3 regions of the Pectobacterium artocarpous genome follow, and region 2 is predicted to be linked to each of the others. Evidence: predicted binding sites of a transcription regulator. Region 2 holds the regulator's gene; each other region holds the start of a gene.
What was found. Region 2 encodes PurR, which represses purine synthesis genes. Its sites were predicted from a motif close to CANGCAAACGTTTGCNTG; they were not measured.

Region 1 (3,345 bases), on a different contig from region 2:
CAGAACGATGAATACGGCACAGACCAGACCGGACATCGCGTCCACGAAGTCGTCAAAGTTCAGTTTGGAGACGTTACCCAACATCAGCAGGCCAACGTACATCAGCGCAGGGGCGGTGGCATAGCTAGGCACCAGATACGCTAATGGGGACACAAACAGCAGCAGCAGGAACAACACGCCCACTACCGTTGCCGTTAGGCCCGTTTTACCACCGGCGGCCGTACCGGCCGCCGATTCAATGTAGACCGCTGCGGGGGACGTCCCGACCAGACTGGAGAAAATGCTGCTCACGGAGTCTGCGGTCAGCGCTTTACCACCGTTAATGATTTGCCCGTCTTTATCGAGCAGGTTCGCCTGGCCGGCTACAGCACGGATAGTACCGGTGGCATCAAACACGGCAGTCATCACCAGCGCCAGCACGCTCGGCAGGACCATCGGCTGCAATGCACCCATGATATCCAGACTGAAGATCAGCGACGAACCGTCAGCCGCCGTCAAGCTCGGCAACGCAAAGAAGCCAGCGTATTTTACATTCGGGTCAAAAATCAGTCCCAGAATAGAGATCGCGATGATAACCAGCAGAATACCGCCCGGTACGCGACGCTTCTCTAAACCGATGGTCGCCGCCAGACCCAACAGAGACATAATGACGGGGAAAGAGGTGAAATCACCCAGCGCGACCGGCAGGCCATCAATCGGGTTTTTTACCACCAGACCCACACCGTTAGCGGCAATAATCAGCAGGAACAGGCCAATACCAATCCCCGTTCCGTGCGCCACGCCCATCGGCAAGTTACGTAAGATCCAGGAGCGGATGCCTGTGACGGAAATGATGGTAAACAGCACGCCCATCAGGAAGATCGCCCCCAGAGCCACAGGGATACTGATTTGTTGCCCCAGCACCAGACTGAACGCGGTGAAGGCCGTCAGTGAAATCGCACAGCCAATCGCCATCGGCAGATTAGCCCACAATCCCATCAGCAGCGACCCCAACCCGGCAACCAGACAGGTTGCAACAAACACGGCCGCAGGCGGGAAGCCGGCCTTGCCCAGCATACTCGGCACCACAATCACCGAGTAAACCATCGCCAGAAATGTCGTCAGGCCAGCTAACACTTCCTGACGAACATTACTGCCACGCTGTGTAATTTTGAAAAAAGCATCAAGCGTGCCCTGCGAGCCTGCCTGACGAGTGGTGTTTGACATGGTGGTATCCCCTGAAATGCCATTATTATTTACGATCAATTTGACCGGTTCCCGCGGCCTTGCTCCGCAAGCGCACCAACATCACTGGCGCATCATGAACCGCATGGCTCCGCACGCAAACGATTAACTCGCTGAATGCAAAACCGGAAAACGTTGTCTTATCAAGACATCGATGTATAGAAACGTTGCTATATCAAGACACTGCTGTATCAAAACAGGCTGTATTAAAACAAGCTGTATTAAAACAAGCTGGATAAAACGGTGTCTGGCAATGTGAAACGCGTGATTATCCCGCTTCCCCCGTGCTTATTTCAACTGCTAATCGAGACAATTTACCTATCTCACTTAATCTGCCCGACAAGGCAGTGCTCGGCCAGTACAGGTAGTGTTCAAGCAGGCAACTCGCTGAAAATGCATCAGTATGAAGAAAAAGCAGAAAAGGTTTTTATACGTAAATCAAAACAGCAGTTTATTCATTACGAACTGATCGTTTATTTTTTGTGATTAACATCACAAAAAAGTTGACCACCCATATCAGTGCGAGTATTCTTAAAAACGTGAACAGCATCACAGAAAACAAATCAACTAACAACGAGGAAATGACCATGAAACTGCTGAACAAAATCATCGCTATGTTTGAAAACATCAACATCAGCTTTGGTACTTTCAACCAATAATTATTTAAGAATCGTGGGGATAAAAAAGATGCGCGTTGTCCGCAAAATCAATCAAATATTAAAAGCGTTGGGCAAAACCTATCGCGGTGTTAACCCCCACGCTATCTTCCGTTAATCGTACTCAGTACGTTAACCACCTAAAATGGCTGCCATCCGGCGGCCATTTTTGTTTCAGGTATACGCAATGCGTCATCACGCGACATACGGGTGATGCTGGCGCCAGTGCTCCGCAATATCCTGACGCCGACAAATCCATACGCGATCGTGCTGCTGAATGTAATCAAGAAAACGCTGTAACGCACGGAAACGCCCAGGCCTCCCGAGTAAGCGACAGTGCATACCGATCGATAACATTTTAGGTGCCGTTTCCCCTTCTTCATAGAGCACATCGAAACTGTCTTTCAGATAACTAAAAAACTGTTCACCGCTGTTAAAGCCCTGCGGTGAGGCAAAACGCATGTCATTCGCATCAAGGGTATACGGGACAATGAGATGCGGGTGCACATCGCCATTACTTTTTTTCACTGGCATCCAAAACGGAAGATCGTCACCATAATAGTCGCTGTCATACCAGAAATTGCCTTGTTCGACGACCAACTGACGAGTATGAGGACTATCCCGACCGGTATACCAGCCCAGTGGAGACTTACCGAATAGTGCTGTAAGCACGTCGATCGCTTTATTCATGTGTTCACGTTCTGTATCGATATCCACGTTTTGATAATGAATCCAACGCCAGCCGTGGCTCACCACATCATAGTCCGCCGATTTTATCGCCTCGACAATCGCCGGATTACGTGCCAGCGCCATCGCGACACCAAATACCGTCAGCGGCAAACCGCGCCGTTGGAACTCCTGATGGATACGCCAAAATCCTGTGCGCGAACCATATTCATACAGTGAGTCCATTGACATATGACGATCGGGATAACTCGCCGCCCCAATAATATCGGACAGAAATTGTTCCGACCCCGCATCGCCATGGAGCACATTATTTTCCGCACCTTCTTCATAATTCAGCACAAACTGCACCGCGATTCTGGCGTTTCCTGGCCAGTTAGCGTGCGGTGGCTTTCCGGCATAACCAATGAGATCGCGTGGATAATCGCCATCGGTAATCTCTATCAGTGCGGCAGATTCTTTTTCCATTGTCTTATTCCTTAACGCAAAGAGCTAAACATGCCGCTCAACGGTTTGACGATAGGATAATCCAGATCGCCGTGCTTACTGGTCGTCAGCCCCAATGCTGACAACGACTCAATCAGCTTGACGGCAGCGCTAACGCCATCAATGACCGGTATAGCCAGTTCTTGAGTCAGCTCTTGCGCCAGATCGGCCATGCCGCCGCAGCCAAGCACAATCGCCCCTACGCCATCCTGACGCAGAGATTGTATACAATATTCACGTACTTTCTTTTGCGCGACACTGTTATCCTGTTCCAGCGCCAGAACAGACAAATCGA
Region 2 (3,345 bases):
AAGAAAAGCACCGTTGAAGAAACCAATAAGAAAAGCCGTCAAACAAAGGGTAATGCGAAATCACCGACACCAATCAAAAGCAAAAAACCAGAACCTACCGCTGCCATTACGAAAACCACCCCCCGCAGCGCGAACAAATCAACAGAAAAAAAGCTGTCACGGACGCAAAGCAGCACACCCGCACTAGTGAAAAAAAACCTCAAAAAGCTGAAGCCTGAAAAACAGAAGCAGACAACCGCACAGGTCAGAGTCAAAACCGGGCTGAAGAAGACGGCGCTTAAGACAAAAGCGGAGAAAGATCCGGCCCCTAGAGAAAAAGGCATGGCGCTGAGTGCGGCGCATAAAAAGCGTTATCAGCATGCCAAAACGACAGCAATGAATAAGTTGATGAGCCAGATAGGCAAGCCTTACCACTGGGGTGGCTCATCTCCCTTTACCGGATTCGACTGTAGCGGACTGGTCTATTATGCGTACAAAGATGTCGTTAAGATCCAGATTCCACGTACCGCTAACGAAATGTATCATCTGCATGATGCCGCTCCGATTAAAAAGAGCGAGCTGGAAAGCGGCGATTTGGTCTTCTTCCGTATCAATAATCGCGGCGCAGCCGATCACGTCGGGGTTTATCTGGGAGAAGGGAAGTTTATCCAGTCGCCGCGTACAGGTTCAGATATTCGTATCAGCAAGTTGAGTGAAGATTATTGGCAGGAGCACTACGTTGGCGCGCGTCGCGTGGTAACACCACAGACGATTCGTTGAGAAACAGATTACATAAATCGATTCAGACACATTTTATGCAATATAAACGTGTCTGATATACCAAAACCACACAGAAGCATCGTTCGGTTAGTTCAGCACCGCAACAAAACTGAACACAATGATCATCGCCAGTGCGCCAACCGTTGTCAGCAAAGACATCTTTAGATCTGTATTCATAAACCACTCCTTATTAACGAACAAATTTTACCTGAAAGAGGAAACCGCCCTTTACAGCGAACCCATTCAGGCGCTTAAATCCACAAACAATAGGGTTATTACGATTCTTTCATAATTTCAGTGAAAAATCTCGGACGAATGCATCACTAATAGTATAAATTAGCCCTTTCACTTTCATGATAAATCGGACACAATCCGCTGTTTATGAAAGCGCTGCGTATCGGTCGAAAAACGTCAAGCCTGATCCCTTCGGTATAACATTCGGCATTCTCCTTCTGAAATCCTGTTTTTTAGCTTAGAAGAAGAACTTTAAACGCAGGCAAACGATTAACAATATACTTACGTCTGTAACAGGTAAGTTCAGGAGTCATTTTTAGATGGCAACGATTAAAGATGTGGCAAAACGTGCTGGCGTTTCCACCACAACCGTATCGCACGTGATCAATAAAACACGTTTCGTCGCCGAAGAGACTAAGGCAGCCGTCAGGGCGGCAATCAAAGAATTACACTATTCGCCCAGCGCCGTCGCCCGCAGCCTCAAAGTTAATCACACTAAATCAATCGGTTTGCTGGCCACATCCAGCGAAGCCCCCTATTTCGCCGAGATCATCGAAGCCGTCGAAAACAGCTGCTATGCCAAAGGCTACACGCTGGTGCTGTGTAATTCGCATAACGACATCGGTAAGCAGCGCGCTTATCTCTCCATGCTGGCGCAAAAACGCGTGGACGGTCTCCTGGTGATGTGCGCCGAATATCCACCAGAGCTGTTGGCGATGCTGGAAGATTACCGCAGCATTCCGATGGTCGTGATGGACTGGGGACAGATACACAGCGATTTTACCGATACGATTATCGATAACGCCTTTGAAGGCGGTTATATGGCAGGCCGCTACCTGATCGAACGCGGTCATCGGGATATCGGTGCCATCCCCGGCATTCAGGAACGCAACACCGGCAGCGGGCGCTACCTCGGCTTTTTAAAAGCCTTGAAGGAAGCAGACATTACTGTACGCGAAGAGTGGGTGGTTCAGGGCGATTTCGAGCCGGAATCCGGTTATAAAGCCATGCATCAGATTCTCGCGCAGAAACAGCGACCAACGGCCGTATTCTGCGGCGGCGATATCATGGCGATGGGCGCTATCTGTGCGGCAGACGAACTGGGTCTACGCGTGCCGCAGGATATTTCGGTGATCGGTTATGACAACGTGCGCCACGCGCGTTTCTTTACGCCGGCGCTGACCACCATTCATCAGCCCAAAGAGCGACTAGGTCAATCCGCCTTCGCGATGTTGCTGGATCGTATTACCAGTAAGCGGGAAGATGCGCACGTCATTGAAGTCCATCCGACGTTAATTGAGCGACGCTCTGTGGCAGACGGCCCTTACCTCGACTATCGCCGCTAAACGCGGCGACACGATACAGACAACTTTCTTATTCCAGCCAGTTCTCCTTTATGCTTCAGCCAATTTTCTTGTATGCTGGCTGAAGTCGTTCTAAATTAAATACCGCGTTTCATTTTCTCTGGTGACAACCGATACGTCGGCTGCGATAAGTGCTGTCCAGGTATGTTTTACGATACTTTTACACGTGAAAAGTTAAGGAGACATGATGGGTTTACCTTATACAGAAGAATGGGATAACGATATCGCTCCCTGGTTCCACATCGTGCAGGACATGTTGGATGCAGCGGATATCACCATAAACGGCCCTCGCCCTTTTGACATCCACGTAACCCATCCCGGCTTTTTTAAACGTATTCTGCGTGAAGGAGCGCTGGGATTGGGAGAAAGTTACATGGACGGATGGTGGGAATGTGAACGACTTGATATGTTTTCCCATCGCGTCCTGCGTGCGGGGCTGGAGGCGAAACTGCCCCGCCGTCTGCACGATCTTACGCGAGTAGCCCTTTCTCGTGTCATGAATCCGCAATCCCGCAGACGCGCTCAGATTGTTGGCAAAGCGCATTACGATTTAGGCAATGACCTCTTTACCCTGATACTGGATCCTTACATGCAATACTCCTGTGCTTACTGGAAACAAGCACAGACGCTGGAACAGGCACAGGAAGATAAACTCGCCATGATTTGCGAAAAGCTTCAGTTAAAATCGGGAATGACGTTGCTGGATATTGGCTGCGGCTGGGGAGGACTTGCAGAATTCGCAGCTCGCCACTACGGTGTGTCGGTTTATGGTGTCACCATTTCCAGAGAGCAGCAGATGCTGGCACAACAGCGTTGTCAGAATCTGAATGTCACGATTGATCTACAGGATTACCGCGATCTCGATCGGCAATTCGACCGCGTGGTGTCGGTAGGCATGTTTGAACACGTCGGGCCACGCAACTATGATCGCTATTTTCGCGTCGTACGGCGTAACCTAAAGCCTAACGGGCTGTTTCTGCTGCATACC
Region 3 (3,345 bases), on a different contig from region 2:
GCTTTTTCACGGAATCTGGATTCGGTACCAGCGTCGTGACCTGACTTTCTACCCAGCCGTCCTGCAAACGGGTTTTCAGCGTTTCACCAGGCGTAATTTGTGTGACATTTTTTAATACCTTACCGTCCGAGGCGGTGGTGACGTTATAGCCGCGTGCCAGCGTCGCCAGCGGGCTAACGCCTTCCAGTCGCGAACAGGCGATGCCTAGCTTCTGCTTGTTCTGATTTAACTGGCGTTCCACTGTACTTTGCATCTGATAGCTAAGCTGCTGTAAACGTTGCTGCGCACGATGAATTCGGGTGTGAGGCTGTTGTTGCATCAGGCGCTGTTGTAAGCGTTCACTCTGACGTGAGCTCTGTCTGAGCTGCTGCTGCATGGCATCATCCAGCCGCTGACGCAGTTTGACCAACTGTGCCTGCTGACGTGCCAGCCGCAGGTGCGGGTGCTGCTGCTGTAAGCGGTGGTGCAAGCGGGTGAAGTCTCGGTTGCGTTGTGCAAGGTAATAATCCATCGCCATTTCCAGACGCTGGCGCTGGGACTGTATCTGGCGCAATAGCTCCAGTTGGTTACGACTCACTAACTCGGCAGCGGCGGATGGAGTAGGCGCGCGCAGGTCACCCACAAAATCGGCGATGGTGACATCGGTTTCATGGCCGACGGCGCTGACGATAGGAATGTGGCTGGCGAACATGGCGCGGGCGACTCGCTCGTCATTAAAGCTCCACAGATCTTCCAGCGAGCCGCCACCGCGTCCGACGATTAACACGTCACACTCATCTCTCTGGTTAGCCAACTCAATAGCGCGAACAATCTGTAACGGCGCCTCCGCGCCTTGCACTGACGTGGGATACACGATCACCGGCAACGACGGGTCGCGGCGCTGCAATACCTGCAAGATATCGTGCAGGGCGGCACCGCTGGCTGACGTAATCACGCCGACTTGTTTGGCGGGAGAGGGGAGCACCTGCTTAAACTGCTGGTCGAACAATCCTTCGGCAGCGAGTTTCTGCTTGAGTTGTTCAAACTGCTGCTGCAACAGACCGTCGCCAGCCGGCTGCATACTTTCCGCCAGCAACTGATAGTCGCCACGGGGTTCATACAGCGTGATAGTGGCGCGAATCAGCACCTGCTGGCCGTTTTGTGGACGAAACGTCACCCTGCGGTTGCTGGTGCGGAACATCGCGCAGCGCACCTGCGCACGCTCGTCTTTTAGCGTGAAATACCAATGGCCGGACGAGGGCTGAGACAGGTTGGAAATTTCGCCGGAGAGCCAAATCTGGCCCATTTCCATTTCCAGCAGTTGCCTAACCGTCTGATTCAGCCGGCTAACGGTAAAAATTGCAGAGGAGGGAAATTGAGACATTGTGAGCCAGATCAAATTTTAAAACAGTCACTTAATTAATCGATACTACCTACCTGCAACAGGTAATCAAGCATTTTAGTAAAATAATGCTGGAGGCAACCGATTACGCTCTGTATAATGCCACGGCAATATTTTATCTATTCTTACATCCACCTTGGTGAGATATTGCCCATGCTACGTATCGCTAAAGAAGCACTGACGTTTGACGACGTCCTCCTGGTTCCCGCTCATTCTACCGTTCTGCCTAACACTGCCGATCTGTCCACGCAGTTGACGAAAAACATTCGCCTGAATATTCCTATGCTGTCCGCAGCGATGGATACCGTTACCGAATCCGGCCTGGCTATTGCGCTGGCGCAGGAAGGCGGTCTGGGCTTTATTCATAAAAACATGTCAATTGAGCGTCAGGCTGAAGAAGTGAGCCGCGTGAAAAAACACGAAAGTGGCGTTGTGGTCGATCCACAGACCGTCACGCCAGAAACCACACTGCGTGAAGTGAAGGAACTAACCGAGCGTAATGGCTTTGCGGGCTACCCGGTTGTCGCGAAAGACAACGAACTGGTCGGTATCATCACCGGTCGTGACGTGCGTTTTGTGACCGATTTGGAAAAACCGGTTAGCGCGTTCATGACGCCAAAAGAGCGTCTGGTTACCGTTAAAGAAGGAGAAGCCCGTGATGTCGTGTTGCAAAAGATGCACGAAAAACGCGTAGAGAAAGCGCTGGTTGTTGACGACACATTCCACCTGATCGGCATGATCACGGTAAAAGATTTCCAGAAAGCCGAACGTAAGCCAAACGCCTGTAAAGACCAGCACGGTCGTCTGCGCGTTGGCGCGGCAGTTGGGGCAGGTGCGGGTAACGAAGAGCGCGTTGATGCGCTGGTTGCCGCAGGCGTTGACGTTCTGCTGATCGACTCCTCACATGGCCATTCCGAAGGCGTATTGCAGCGTATTCGTGAAACGCGTGCGAAATACCCGAACCTCGAAATTATCGGCGGTAACGTTGCGACGGGCGCGGGCGCAAAAGCGCTGGTTGAAGCAGGCGTCAGCGCGGTGAAAGTGGGTATCGGTCCTGGTTCTATCTGTACAACGCGTATCGTGACTGGCGTAGGTGTACCGCAAATTACGGCGATTTCCGATGCGGTTGAAGCGCTGGAAGGCACGGGCATTCCGGTCATCGCCGACGGCGGTATCCGCTTCTCCGGCGACATCGCTAAAGCCATTGCAGCAGGCGCGGCCTGTGTCATGGTCGGTTCTATGCTGGCGGGTACGGAAGAATCTCCGGGTGAAATCGAACTGTATCAAGGTCGTTCATTCAAATCTTATCGCGGTATGGGTTCACTGGGCGCGATGTCCAAAGGCTCATCAGACCGTTACTTCCAGACCGATAACGCTGCCGACAAACTGGTGCCGGAAGGTATCGAAGGCCGCGTAGCCTATAAAGGCCGCCTGAAAGAGATCGTTCACCAGCAGATGGGCGGCTTGCGCTCCTGTATGGGTCTGACCGGTTGCGCGACTATCGACGCACTGCGCACGCAGGCTGAGTTTGTACGCATCAGCGGCGCGGGCATTCAGGAAAGCCACGTTCACGACGTTACCATTACTAAAGAGTCACCGAACTACCGTATGGGTTCATAAGGTGATTTAACGCTATAAACCCTGTACTATTTTGCGCCGCTCTGCCTTTGTGTAAGGCCGAGCGGCCAGATGGGTTTACTTTTTTCTTTCGCTTTTGTCTTTTGCTTTTTGGAACATGCTCCTCATGACTCAAAACATTCATCAACACCGCATTCTTATTCTGGATTTCGGCTCGCAGTACACGCAGCTGGTTGCACGTCGCGTGCGTGAACTGGGCGTTTACTGTGAACTGTGGGCATGGGATGTCACGGAAGCGCAGATTCGCGGGTTTAATCCGAACGGGATCATCCTGTCCGGCGGCCCGGAAAGCACTACGGAGTTTGGCAGCCCGCGTGCGCCAGAAT

Region 1: a site for PurR is predicted at 1,319-1,336, ahead of ACKQAD_RS16125 (NCS2 family permease). Genes of this name have one in related genera too.
Region 3: a site for PurR is predicted at 1,456-1,473, ahead of guaB (IMP dehydrogenase). Genes of this name have one in related genera too.

Annotation. Positions count from the first base shown of each region.
Region 1 is NZ_JBJXVK010000025.1:55,859-59,203, reverse strand. It holds gene ACKQAD_RS16125 (NCS2 family permease) at 1-1,206, opposite strand, end outside; gene puuE (allantoinase PuuE) at 2,076-3,032, opposite strand; gene ACKQAD_RS16115 (aspartate/glutamate racemase family protein) at 3,044-3,345, opposite strand, start outside.
Region 2 is NZ_JBJXVK010000001.1:57,296-60,640, reverse strand. It holds gene ACKQAD_RS00270 (C40 family peptidase) at 1-759, shown strand, start outside; gene cydH (cytochrome bd-I oxidase subunit CydH) at 847-936, opposite strand; gene purR (HTH-type transcriptional repressor PurR) at 1,314-2,339, shown strand; gene cfa (cyclopropane fatty acyl phospholipid synthase) at 2,545-3,345, shown strand, end outside.
Region 3 is NZ_JBJXVK010000029.1:58,877-62,221, forward strand. It holds gene xseA (exodeoxyribonuclease VII large subunit) at 1-1,363, opposite strand, end outside; gene guaB (IMP dehydrogenase) at 1,535-3,001, shown strand; gene guaA (glutamine-hydrolyzing GMP synthase) at 3,126-3,345, shown strand, end outside.